DNA from 2 places in the Luteimonas sp. MC1782 genome. Region 2 is predicted to be linked to the other one. Evidence: predicted binding sites of a transcription regulator. Region 2 holds the regulator's gene; the other holds the start of a gene.

Region 1 (4,591 bases), on a different contig from region 2:
GCCCTGGGTGGCGTCGACCGCGCCGCGCAGCAGGCGCACAAGGTCGGCATCGTGCTGCAGCTGCGCCGGCGACGGCGCCGGGCGGGCGTCGCCGCTGTCCTCATCCGGCGTGCCCAGTTTTTCCAGGTAGAGGAAGGTCGAGCACGCCTTGACGAAGGGCTCCGGCGTCTTCTCCTGGCCGAAGCCGTACACCGCCACGCCGTCATTGCGCAGGCGCATCACCAGCGGCGTGAAGTCGGCGTCCGACGACACGATGGCGAAGCCGTCGAGGTTGCCGGCGTACAGCAGGTCCATGGCGTCGATCACCATCGCCATGTCGGACGCGTTCTTGCCCGTGGTGTAGGCGAACTGCTGGATCGGGCGGATCGCGTAGGTGTGCAGGCATTTCTCCCAGCTGACGAGGTGCTGGCTCTTCCAGTTGCCATACGCGCGGCGGACGTTGGCCACGCCATGGCGCGCCACTTCGGCGAGGATGGCGTCGATCTTCGCCGCCGGCGCGTTGTCGGCGTCGATCAGCACCGCGATGCGCTTCTCGTGTTCGGCCATGTCGGTTGTCCCTGGAGCGCGCCCGGCGCGATGGCGCATGATGCCCGACGCGCCGCGATGCCCGCGTATCCGCGTGCGGGGGCTTCGGCTAGGATGGCGCGACCGCCCAGGATCCAGCACCCATGGAAATCCCCACCGCCAACCTGCTCATCGCGCTGGCGGTCACCACGGGTGCGGGCCTTGCGACCGGTCTGGGCAGCCTGTTCGTGTTCGCGCAGAAGAAGCCCAACGCCCGGCTGCTGGCGTTCGGCCTGGCGTTTGCCGGCGGTGCGATGGTCTTCGTCTCCCTGTCGGAAATCCTCAACAAGGCGGTGTGGTCCTTCAGCCAGGGCTACGGCGACCGCCTGGGCTACTCCTACGGCACGTTCGCCTTCCTCGCCGGCGTGGGCCTGATCATGCTGGTCGACCACCTGGTGCCCAATCCGCACGAGCGGCTCGAGGTCGACGATCCGTTCTTCCGCGAGCACAACGCCGCCTACATCAAGCGCGTCGGCCTGCTGACCGCATTGGCGATCACCGCTCACAACTTCCCGGAGGGCCTGGCGACGTTCTTCGCCACCCTCGAAAACCCCGGCGTGGGCCTGCCGCTGGCGTTCGCGATCGCCATCCACAACGTGCCCGAGGGCATCGCGATCGCGGTGCCGGTGTACTTCGCCACCAACAACAAGGGCTACGCCTTCGGCGCCTGCCTGCTGTCGGGCCTGGCCGAGCCGCTCGGCGCCATCATCGGCTATGCGCTGTTGCGGCCGTGGCTGTCGGATGCGGTCTTCGGCAGCGTGTTCGGCATCATCGCCGGCGTGATGGTATTCCTGGCGCTGGACGAACTTCTGCCCGCGGCGAAGCGCTATTCGAAAGGCCACGAGACCGTGTACGGCCTGGTCGCCGGCATGGCGGTGCTGGCGCTGAGCCTGGTGCTGTTCAAATGGTGAGAGGCCCGCTTGCGCGGGCCTCATGCATGACGACTGCCGAACGCGCGGATCAGGCCGCGAACAGCGCCTTCATCTTCTTCAGCGCGTTCGCCTCCACCTGGCGGATGCGCTCGGCCGACACGCCGTACTCGTCGGCCAGTTCCTGCAGGGTGACCTTGCTGTCATCGTCCAGCCAGCGGCGCTTGACGATGTCGCGCGAGCGCGCGTCCAGCCGGCCCAGGCCCTCGCGCAGCAGCGCGAGCTGGTTGTCCTCGCTGTCCTGGCGCTCGTAGGCCTGCGACGGGTCATCCTCGCGTGCGGTGAGGTAGGCGGCCGGCGACGGCGGCGCGTGGTCGTCGTCATCATCGGATGGCGCGTCGAAGGCGACATCGCGGCCCGACAGGCGCGACTCCATCTCCAGGACCTCGCGCTCGGAGACGTTGAGGTTCTCGGCCACGACGCGCACTTCCTCGGCGTTCAACCAGCCCAGGCGCTTCTTGCTCTTGCGCAGGTTGAAGAACAGCTTGCGCTGCGCCTTGGTGGTGGCGACCTTGACGATGCGCCAGTTCTTGATGATGTACTCGTGCATCTCGGCACGGATCCAGTGCACCGCGAACGACACCAGGCGCACGCCGACCTCGGGGTCGAAGCGCTTCACGGCCTTCATCAGGCCGATGTTGCCCTCCTGGATCAGGTCGCCGAGCGGCAGGCCGTAGCCGTTGTAGCCACGCGCCACGTGCACCACGAAGCGCAGGTGCGAATGCACCAGCTCGCGCGCGGCATCCAGGTCTTCCTGGTCGCGGAAACGGTGGGCCAGCGCCTGCTCGTCCTCGACCGTGAGGACGGGGATCTGGTGGACGGCGCCGATGTAGGCCTCGAGCGAACCCAGGGCGCTGGGGATCGGGAGGCTGTTGGGGACAAGAGCGGTCGCTGTGATTGCAGTCATGGCAGTGATCTTAGCAGTGGCCGGATACGACTGCTGAACGCGGCGGGAGTTCCTTACTGTTCCATTCATCGTATGAATGGACGCAAATCGAATTGATTGTGTCCACCGATGCAGGCTTCGCCGGTCCCGCCGAGCCTCCCGCGTGCCCAGGCTCAGAGGCGGCGCCCGGCCAGGACCCGGCGGTACAGCGCCACGTCCCGGGCGTGGTAGGCCTCGATGCGGCGGCGGAGGCCCGGACTGATCGCGTATCCGGACTCGCCACGCAGCGGGTTCACCAGCGCCGATGCGGGCACCGCGGTACCGCCCAGGAACCGCCGCGCCATCTGCTGCAGGTCCTCGTCGTAACGCTCGGTGATGCCGATGAAGTCGAAGCCGGCCGGATCGAATCGCCAGAGGTACTCGTGGTACAGGTCGCGCAGTTCGGCGCCGAGGGCGAAGCGCTCGAACGACCAGCGTTCGCGCAGCACCCGGTTGCGCAACGGCTGGCGGGGGTCAAGCCCGTCGTAGTCACGGACCCAGTAGTGGTAGTGCGAGGCCAGCCGGTCCACCGGTTCGCGAAGCCAGGTGACGTAGCGCACCGCGCGCGCGCCGGCCGCGATGCGGAACTTCACCGGCAGGAAATGGCCGTGCACGCAGGTCAGGTTGTCCGGCAGTGCCCCCCGGCCGGCCAGTCCGGCGCGCAGTGCGCGCAAGCGGCGGCACCAGCGCGAGTACTGCATCGGCTGGTCGACATATTCGGTCTGGCAGGCGCCGGGGTCCGGGAACGCCACGCGCAGTGTCTGCGCCAGGCTGGTGCCCGCGGTTTTCGGCATGTGCAGCGATATCAGCAGCGGCGCGGACGTCATGCGATGGCGGTCTCCGGGCAGGGCGGCAACGACCAGTCCTGGGCCGTGCCGCCACGTGAGACGAGGTAGCGGTTGGCCGCCGAGAAGTGGCCGCAGCCGAGGAAGCCCCGGTGCGCCGACAGCGGCGACGGATGGGTGGCCCGGAGCACCCGGTGGCGCGACCCATCGATGACCTTGCCCTTGGCCTGCGCATAGGCGCCCCAGAGCATGAACACCAGACCTTCGCGCTCGCGGTTGAGCACGTCGACCACGTGGTCGGTGAAGCCTTCCCAACCCTTGCGCTGGTGCGAACCGGCGCAGCCGGCCTCGACCGTGAGCACCGAATTGAGCAGCAGCACGCCGCGCCGCGCCCAGGGCAGCAGGCAGCCATGGTCCGGAGGGCGGATACCCAGGTCGCGCTGGATTTCCTTGTAGACGTTGAGCAGCGACCGCGGCACCGACACGCCGGGACGCACCGAGAAGCACAGCCCGTGTGCCTGGCCCGCGCCGGGGTACGGGTCCTGGCCCAGGATCACCACGCGCACGTCCTCGAAGGGCGTGGCGTCGAAGGCGGCAAGGATCTCGGCCGCGGGCGGGAACACCTGGACACCGGCGCCCTTGCGCGTGCGCAGGAAGTCGGCCAGCGCCTGCATGTCGTCGCGTTCCAGGTAGTCACCGATGTGCGCCTTCCAGGAGGGAGCGAGACGCCCGCGTCCGTCGATCATGCGCCGAATACCGTGGATTCCGGCGTGCGCGCCAGGCGCAGCTGGAAGAGGGCCTTGGTCACCAGCAGGCGCTCCTCGATGGGCTTGAGCACCAGGTCGTTGGCGCCGTCGCGCAGCAGCGCGGTCTGGTTGTCGGGATTGGCGTCGCCGGTCATCACCAGCACCGGCAGCTTGCGCTTGGACCAGCCCAGCTCGCGGCGCACCGCATGCACCACGTCGTGGCCGCTCAGCTCGCCCTTCAGGTAGACATCGGTGAGTACGAGGTCGGCGCCCGGGCCGTCGCCGGCGTCGCGGCGCGCGCGCAGCCAGTCGATCGCGGCCTCGGCGCTCACCACGTGCACCACCTCCATCTGCTGCGCCTTGAGCATGCGCGAGGTGGCCAGCGCCACGGTGCGGCTGTCCTCGACGTAGAGCACGCGCGCGCCCGGGATCGGCTGCGGCTGCACGTAGCCGCGGATGAACTCCGCCAGCGCGTGGTGGCCGTGCGACTTGTCGAAGTAGTCGGTGACGTCGTCGCTGAAATGCCGCCCCTCGAGGTGCGCCTGGGCATTGCCGGACACCACGATCACCGGCACGTAGCGCTGGCCCGCCGCGGCGCGCACGAGCTCGGCCAACTGCTGGCCGTCACCATCGGGCAGCACC
Region 2 (4,591 bases):
CGGCCGTCGCTGGTCGCGACCCAGGCGTCGCCGTTGTCGTGCTGGGCGATGGCGTACGGCACCAGGCCGATGTCCTTCTGCACCTCGGCGTCGGTGAACTTGCGGCCGATCAGGCGCTTCACCGCGTAGAAGGTGTTCTGCGGGTTGGTGACCGCCTGGCGCTTGGCCGACGCACCCACCAGCACCTCGCCGTCCTTGGTGTAGGCGACGACGGAGGGCGTGGTGCGGTCGCCCTCGCTGTTCTCGATGACGCGGGCCTTGCCGCCGTCCATGATCGCCACGCACGAGTTGGTCGTGCCCAGGTCGATGCCAATGATCTTTGCCATGGGATGTATGCCTCTTTGAGGTTTGTCTGGGGGGCGGCAAGCCGCCGATGACTGCTATCTGGGGACGCGGCGGGCGCCTTCAAGCGCCGGGGGCGCGGATTCAGTCGTCGCGGGCCACGGCGACGAGCGCCGGGCGCAGCAGCTGTTCGTTGAGCTGGTAGCCCTTCTGGAACAGCTGCGCGACCGCGCCGGCGGGAACGCCTGCGGCGTCCACCACGCTCATCGCCTGGTGCTGGTCGGGGTTGAACGCATCACCCGGCGCCGGCGCGAGCTGCACCAGCCCCTGGCTGGCCGTGACGCGCAGCAGTTCGCGCAGCGTCAGCTCCATGCCCGTGCGCATCGGATCGTCGGCCGCGCCCGCGAGCAGCGCCGCGTCGAGGCTGTCGAACACCGGCAGCAGGTCGCCGAGCAACTGCTTGTTGGCGAACCGGCAGGCATTCTGCACATCGCGCTGCAGGCGCTTGCGCTGGTTGTCAAGGTCGGCACGCTCCACCAGGGACTGCGCGCGCAGCTGCTCGAGCTCGCCGCGGAGGGCCTCGAGTTCGTCGTGCGGAATGGTGTCGGCGGCCTCGAGGGTATCGTCGGGCGTCTGTTCGTTGGTCATCGCTGTCAGGGTCCGGGAGTGTCGCGGTCCGCACTTTGTGGGGATGGCGGCTCCGGATTCAAGGCATTGCCCAGCATGTCGGCGGTGGCCTGCACCACCGGAATCACCCGGTCGTAGGCCATTCGCGTGGGGCCGATGACCCCGAGCACCCCCAGTACGCGCCCCCCTGCCCCGTACGGAGCGGTCACCAGCGACATGCCGGCCAGCGGCGCCAGCCCGGTCTCCTCACCGATGAACACGCGCACGCCCGGTGCCTTCACCGTGCGCTCCAGCAGCTGCAGTATTTCGCGTTTCTGCGCGAAGGCGTCGAACAGCTCGCGCAGGCGCTCGACGTCGGCCAGGTCCTGCACCCCGAGCAGGCGCGCCTGGCCGGAGACCACCACGTCCTCGTCGCCGGGCACCAGCACCTGCTCGGCGATTTCGGTGGTCGCCCGCAGCAGGCCCTCCATTTCGCTGCGCGCGGCGCGCAGGTCGCTGACCAGGGTGGCGCGGATCTCGTGCAGCGGGCGGCCGGCGAAATTGGCGTTGAGGTAGTTGGCCACCTGTTCGAGTTCGGCCGGGCCGTAGGGGCGCCGGGTCAGCACGATGCGGTTCTGCACCTCATGGTCGGCAAAGACCACGATCGCCATCACCCGCTGGCCGTCCAATGGCACGAAATCGATCTGCCGGAACGCGAACTGGCCGCGTCCCGGCACGCTGACCACGCCCACGAACCGGGTCATCGCCGAGACCAGCTCCGACGCGCTGCCGAGCAGCGACTGCGTGCCGCCGCCGGTTGCCAGCTCTCCGCGCAGGCGTGCCAGTTCCGGCTCCTGCAGCGGGCTCAGCTGCAGCAGCGAGTCGACGAACACGCGGTAGCCCTGCGGCGTGGGCACGCGCCCGGCCGACGCGTGCGGTGCCGCCAGCAGCCCGACCTCCTCCAGGTCGGCGAGGATGTTGCGGATGGTCGCCGGGCTGACATCCAGGCCGGCGTGGCGGGCCAGGGTCTGCGAACCCACGGGCTCGCCATCGCGGATGTGGCGCGCGATCAGGGTGCGCAGCAGCTGGCGTGCGCGGGCATCGAGGGGGTCATCGCGGCGTCGGGACATCCCGGGGGTATATGTCGCCCGGCTCCGAGTCGCAAGCGCTGCGACGCGGCGATGGCAGCCTGCCGTCCCTCGCGGCACAATCGCGTCCCATGCTCAAGCGCCTCTCCATCAAGGATTTCGCCGTCGTCGCCGCCACCGAGCTCGAGTTCGGGGCCGGTCTGACCGTGGTGTCGGGCGAGACCGGCGCCGGCAAGTCGCTGCTCGTCGATGCCCTCGGCTTCCTGTCGGGCCAGCGCGCCGACAGCGGCATGGTCCGGCATGCCGCGCAGCGCGCCGAGCTCGACGCCGACTTCGACCTCGCCGGCTCGCCGGCCGCGCAGGCCTGGCTGCGCGAACAGGAGTTCGACGACGGCGAGGCCTGCCAGCTGCGCCGCACCCTGCGCGCCGATGGCGGTTCGCGGGCGTGGATCAACGGACGCCCGGCCACGCTCTCGCAACTGGCCGCGCTGGCGGCTCACCTGGTCGAGATCCATGGCCAGCACGAGCACCAGGCGCTGCTGTCGCGCGCCAGCCAGCTCGCCCTGCTCGACGCCTTCGGCCGCCACGAGGCGCTGCTGGCCGCGGTGGCCGCCGCGGCGCGCGGCTGGGCCGCGCTGCTGCGCGAACGCGAGCAACTGACCGCCGCAGGGGATGTCTCCGACCGCATCGACTGGCTCGGCCACCAGCTGGGCGAACTCGAGCGCGAGGACCTGGATGCGGACGCCATCAGCGCGCTCGCCGCCGCGCATCGCCGCCAGGCCCATGCCACCACCCTGGTCGACGCCTGCGACGTCGCCCTCGCCCGCCTCGGTGACGGCCACGGCGCGCTGCCCGCCGAGCTGCACCAGCTGCGCGGCGGGCTGGCGCGGCTGCAGGACCACGAGCCGCGCCTGGGCGAGGTGCAATCCATGCTCGAGGGTGCCGCGATCCAGCTGGACGAGGCGGCGATCCTGCTCGACCGCATCCGCGCCGACCTGGACCTCGACCCCGCGCAGCTCGAGGACCACGAGCGCCGCCTCGCGCGCCTGCACGACCTGGCGCGAAAGCACCGCGTGGCACCCGAAGGGCTCGCCGCGCAGCGTGACGCACTGGCCGCCGAACACGAGGCACTGCACGCCTCAGCGCGGCGCCTCGGCAGCCTGGGCACCGAGATCGATGCCGCCGCGGAGGCCTGGCGCAAGGCCGCCGTGGCACTGGGCAAGGCGCGCGCGCGCGCCGGCAAGGCACTGGCTGTCGCCACCACCGCGCTCGTCGGCGAACTGGGCATGGGCGGCGGGCGATTCGAAGTCGCGCTGGAACCCACCGCCGGGGACGCTCCGGATGCGCAGGGCGCCGAGCGCGTCGAGTTCCTGGTGTCGGCCAATGCCGGGCAGCCGCCGCGACCGCTGCGCAAGGTCGCATCCGGCGGCGAACTGTCGCGCATTTCGCTGGCCATCGAAGTCGCCGCGCTGGGCCTCGACGCGGTGCAGACCATGGTCTTCGACGAAGTCGATTCCGGGATCGGCGGCGGCGTGGCGGAGATCGTCGGCCAGAAGCTGCGCGACCTCGGCAGCCGGCGCCAGGTGCTGTGCGTGACCCACCTGCCGCAGGTCGCGGCCCAGGGCCACGCGCACTACAGCGTCAGCAAGGCCGAACGCGGTGGCGTCACCCAGAGCGCGGTGCGCCTGCTCGACGACGGCGAACGCCAGGAAGAACTGGCGCGCATGCTGGGCGGGGTGGAGGTCAGCCGCGAGGCGCGTGCGGCCGCCAGGCGGCTGTTGCGCGATGCGGCGACAGGGGGCGTGGACGTCGCCGGCTGAGGCCTGCGGTCAGCGCTTCTTGCGCACGTACAGCACCAGCGAGTGCTCTTCGAGGATGTAGCCGTGCTGCGCGGCGATCCTGCTCTGCAGCTCCTCGATCTCCGGGCTCTCGAACTCGATGATGCGCCCGGTGTCGACGTCGACCATGTGGTCGTGGTGGCCACCGCGGTCGATCTCGTAGACCGCCGTGCCGCCCTCGAAATTGTGCTTGAGCACCAGCCCGGCCGCCTCGAACTGGGTCAGCACCCGGTAGACGGTGGCGAGGCCGATTTCATCGCCGCCTTCCAGCAGGTGGCGATAGATGTCCTCGGCGGTCATGTGGTGGTGCGCGGTCTTCTGCTCGAGCAGTTGCAGGATGCGCATCCGGGGATGCGTGACCTTCAACCCGGCCTTGCGAAGCTCATGGGTTTCCATGCCTGTTCCGTTCATTGGCGATTGGGGTGCCAGCTGCCGTGGAGCCGGTCGCGGCGGCCCGGCGAGTGTATCATCGCGGGGATTTCCGCCGTCCTGGGTTCCAATGCGCAAGCTCCTCGTCCCCGTCATCGTCGCCTGCCTCGCCACTGGCTGCGGGCTCGTCTACAAACAGCCGATCTACCAGGGCAACCTGCTGAAGAGCAGCGACGTCGCACAGCTGCAGGCGGGCATGAACCGCCAGCAGGTGTCGGCATTGCTCGGCACGCCATCGGTGCAGGACCCGTTCCACCAGGAGCGCTGGGACTACACCGCCAGCGAGCGCACCGGCCGCATCGGCAAGACCGAGGTGCACAACCTCACGCTGTGGTTCGAGGGCGACAC

Evidence for each region. Region 2 encodes HrcA, which represses chaperone genes, less so after heat shock. Its sites were predicted from a motif close to TTNGCACTCNNNNNNNNNGAGTGCNAA; they were not measured.
Region 1: the regulator HrcA is predicted to act here: its motif matches at 2,411-2,437, upstream of rpoH (RNA polymerase sigma factor RpoH).

What each region holds. Positions count from the first base shown of each region.
Region 1 covers NZ_JACJFT010000002.1:220,577-225,167, reverse strand. Annotated here, with positions in the region: gene H5368_RS10480 (NYN domain-containing protein) at 1-546, opposite strand, end outside; gene zupT (zinc transporter ZupT) at 669-1,475, shown strand; gene rpoH (RNA polymerase sigma factor RpoH) at 1,525-2,400, opposite strand; gene H5368_RS10465 (sulfotransferase family 2 domain-containing protein) at 2,553-3,245, opposite strand; gene ung (uracil-DNA glycosylase) at 3,242-3,949, opposite strand; gene H5368_RS10455 (response regulator) at 3,946-4,591, opposite strand, start outside.
Region 2 covers NZ_JACJFT010000001.1:560,129-564,719, reverse strand. Annotated here, with positions in the region: gene dnaK (molecular chaperone DnaK) at 1-326, opposite strand, end outside; gene grpE (nucleotide exchange factor GrpE) at 427-930, opposite strand; gene hrcA (heat-inducible transcriptional repressor HrcA) at 936-2,018, opposite strand; gene recN (DNA repair protein RecN) at 2,108-3,796, shown strand; gene fur (ferric iron uptake transcriptional regulator) at 3,806-4,210, opposite strand; gene bamE (outer membrane protein assembly factor BamE) at 4,314-4,591, shown strand, end outside.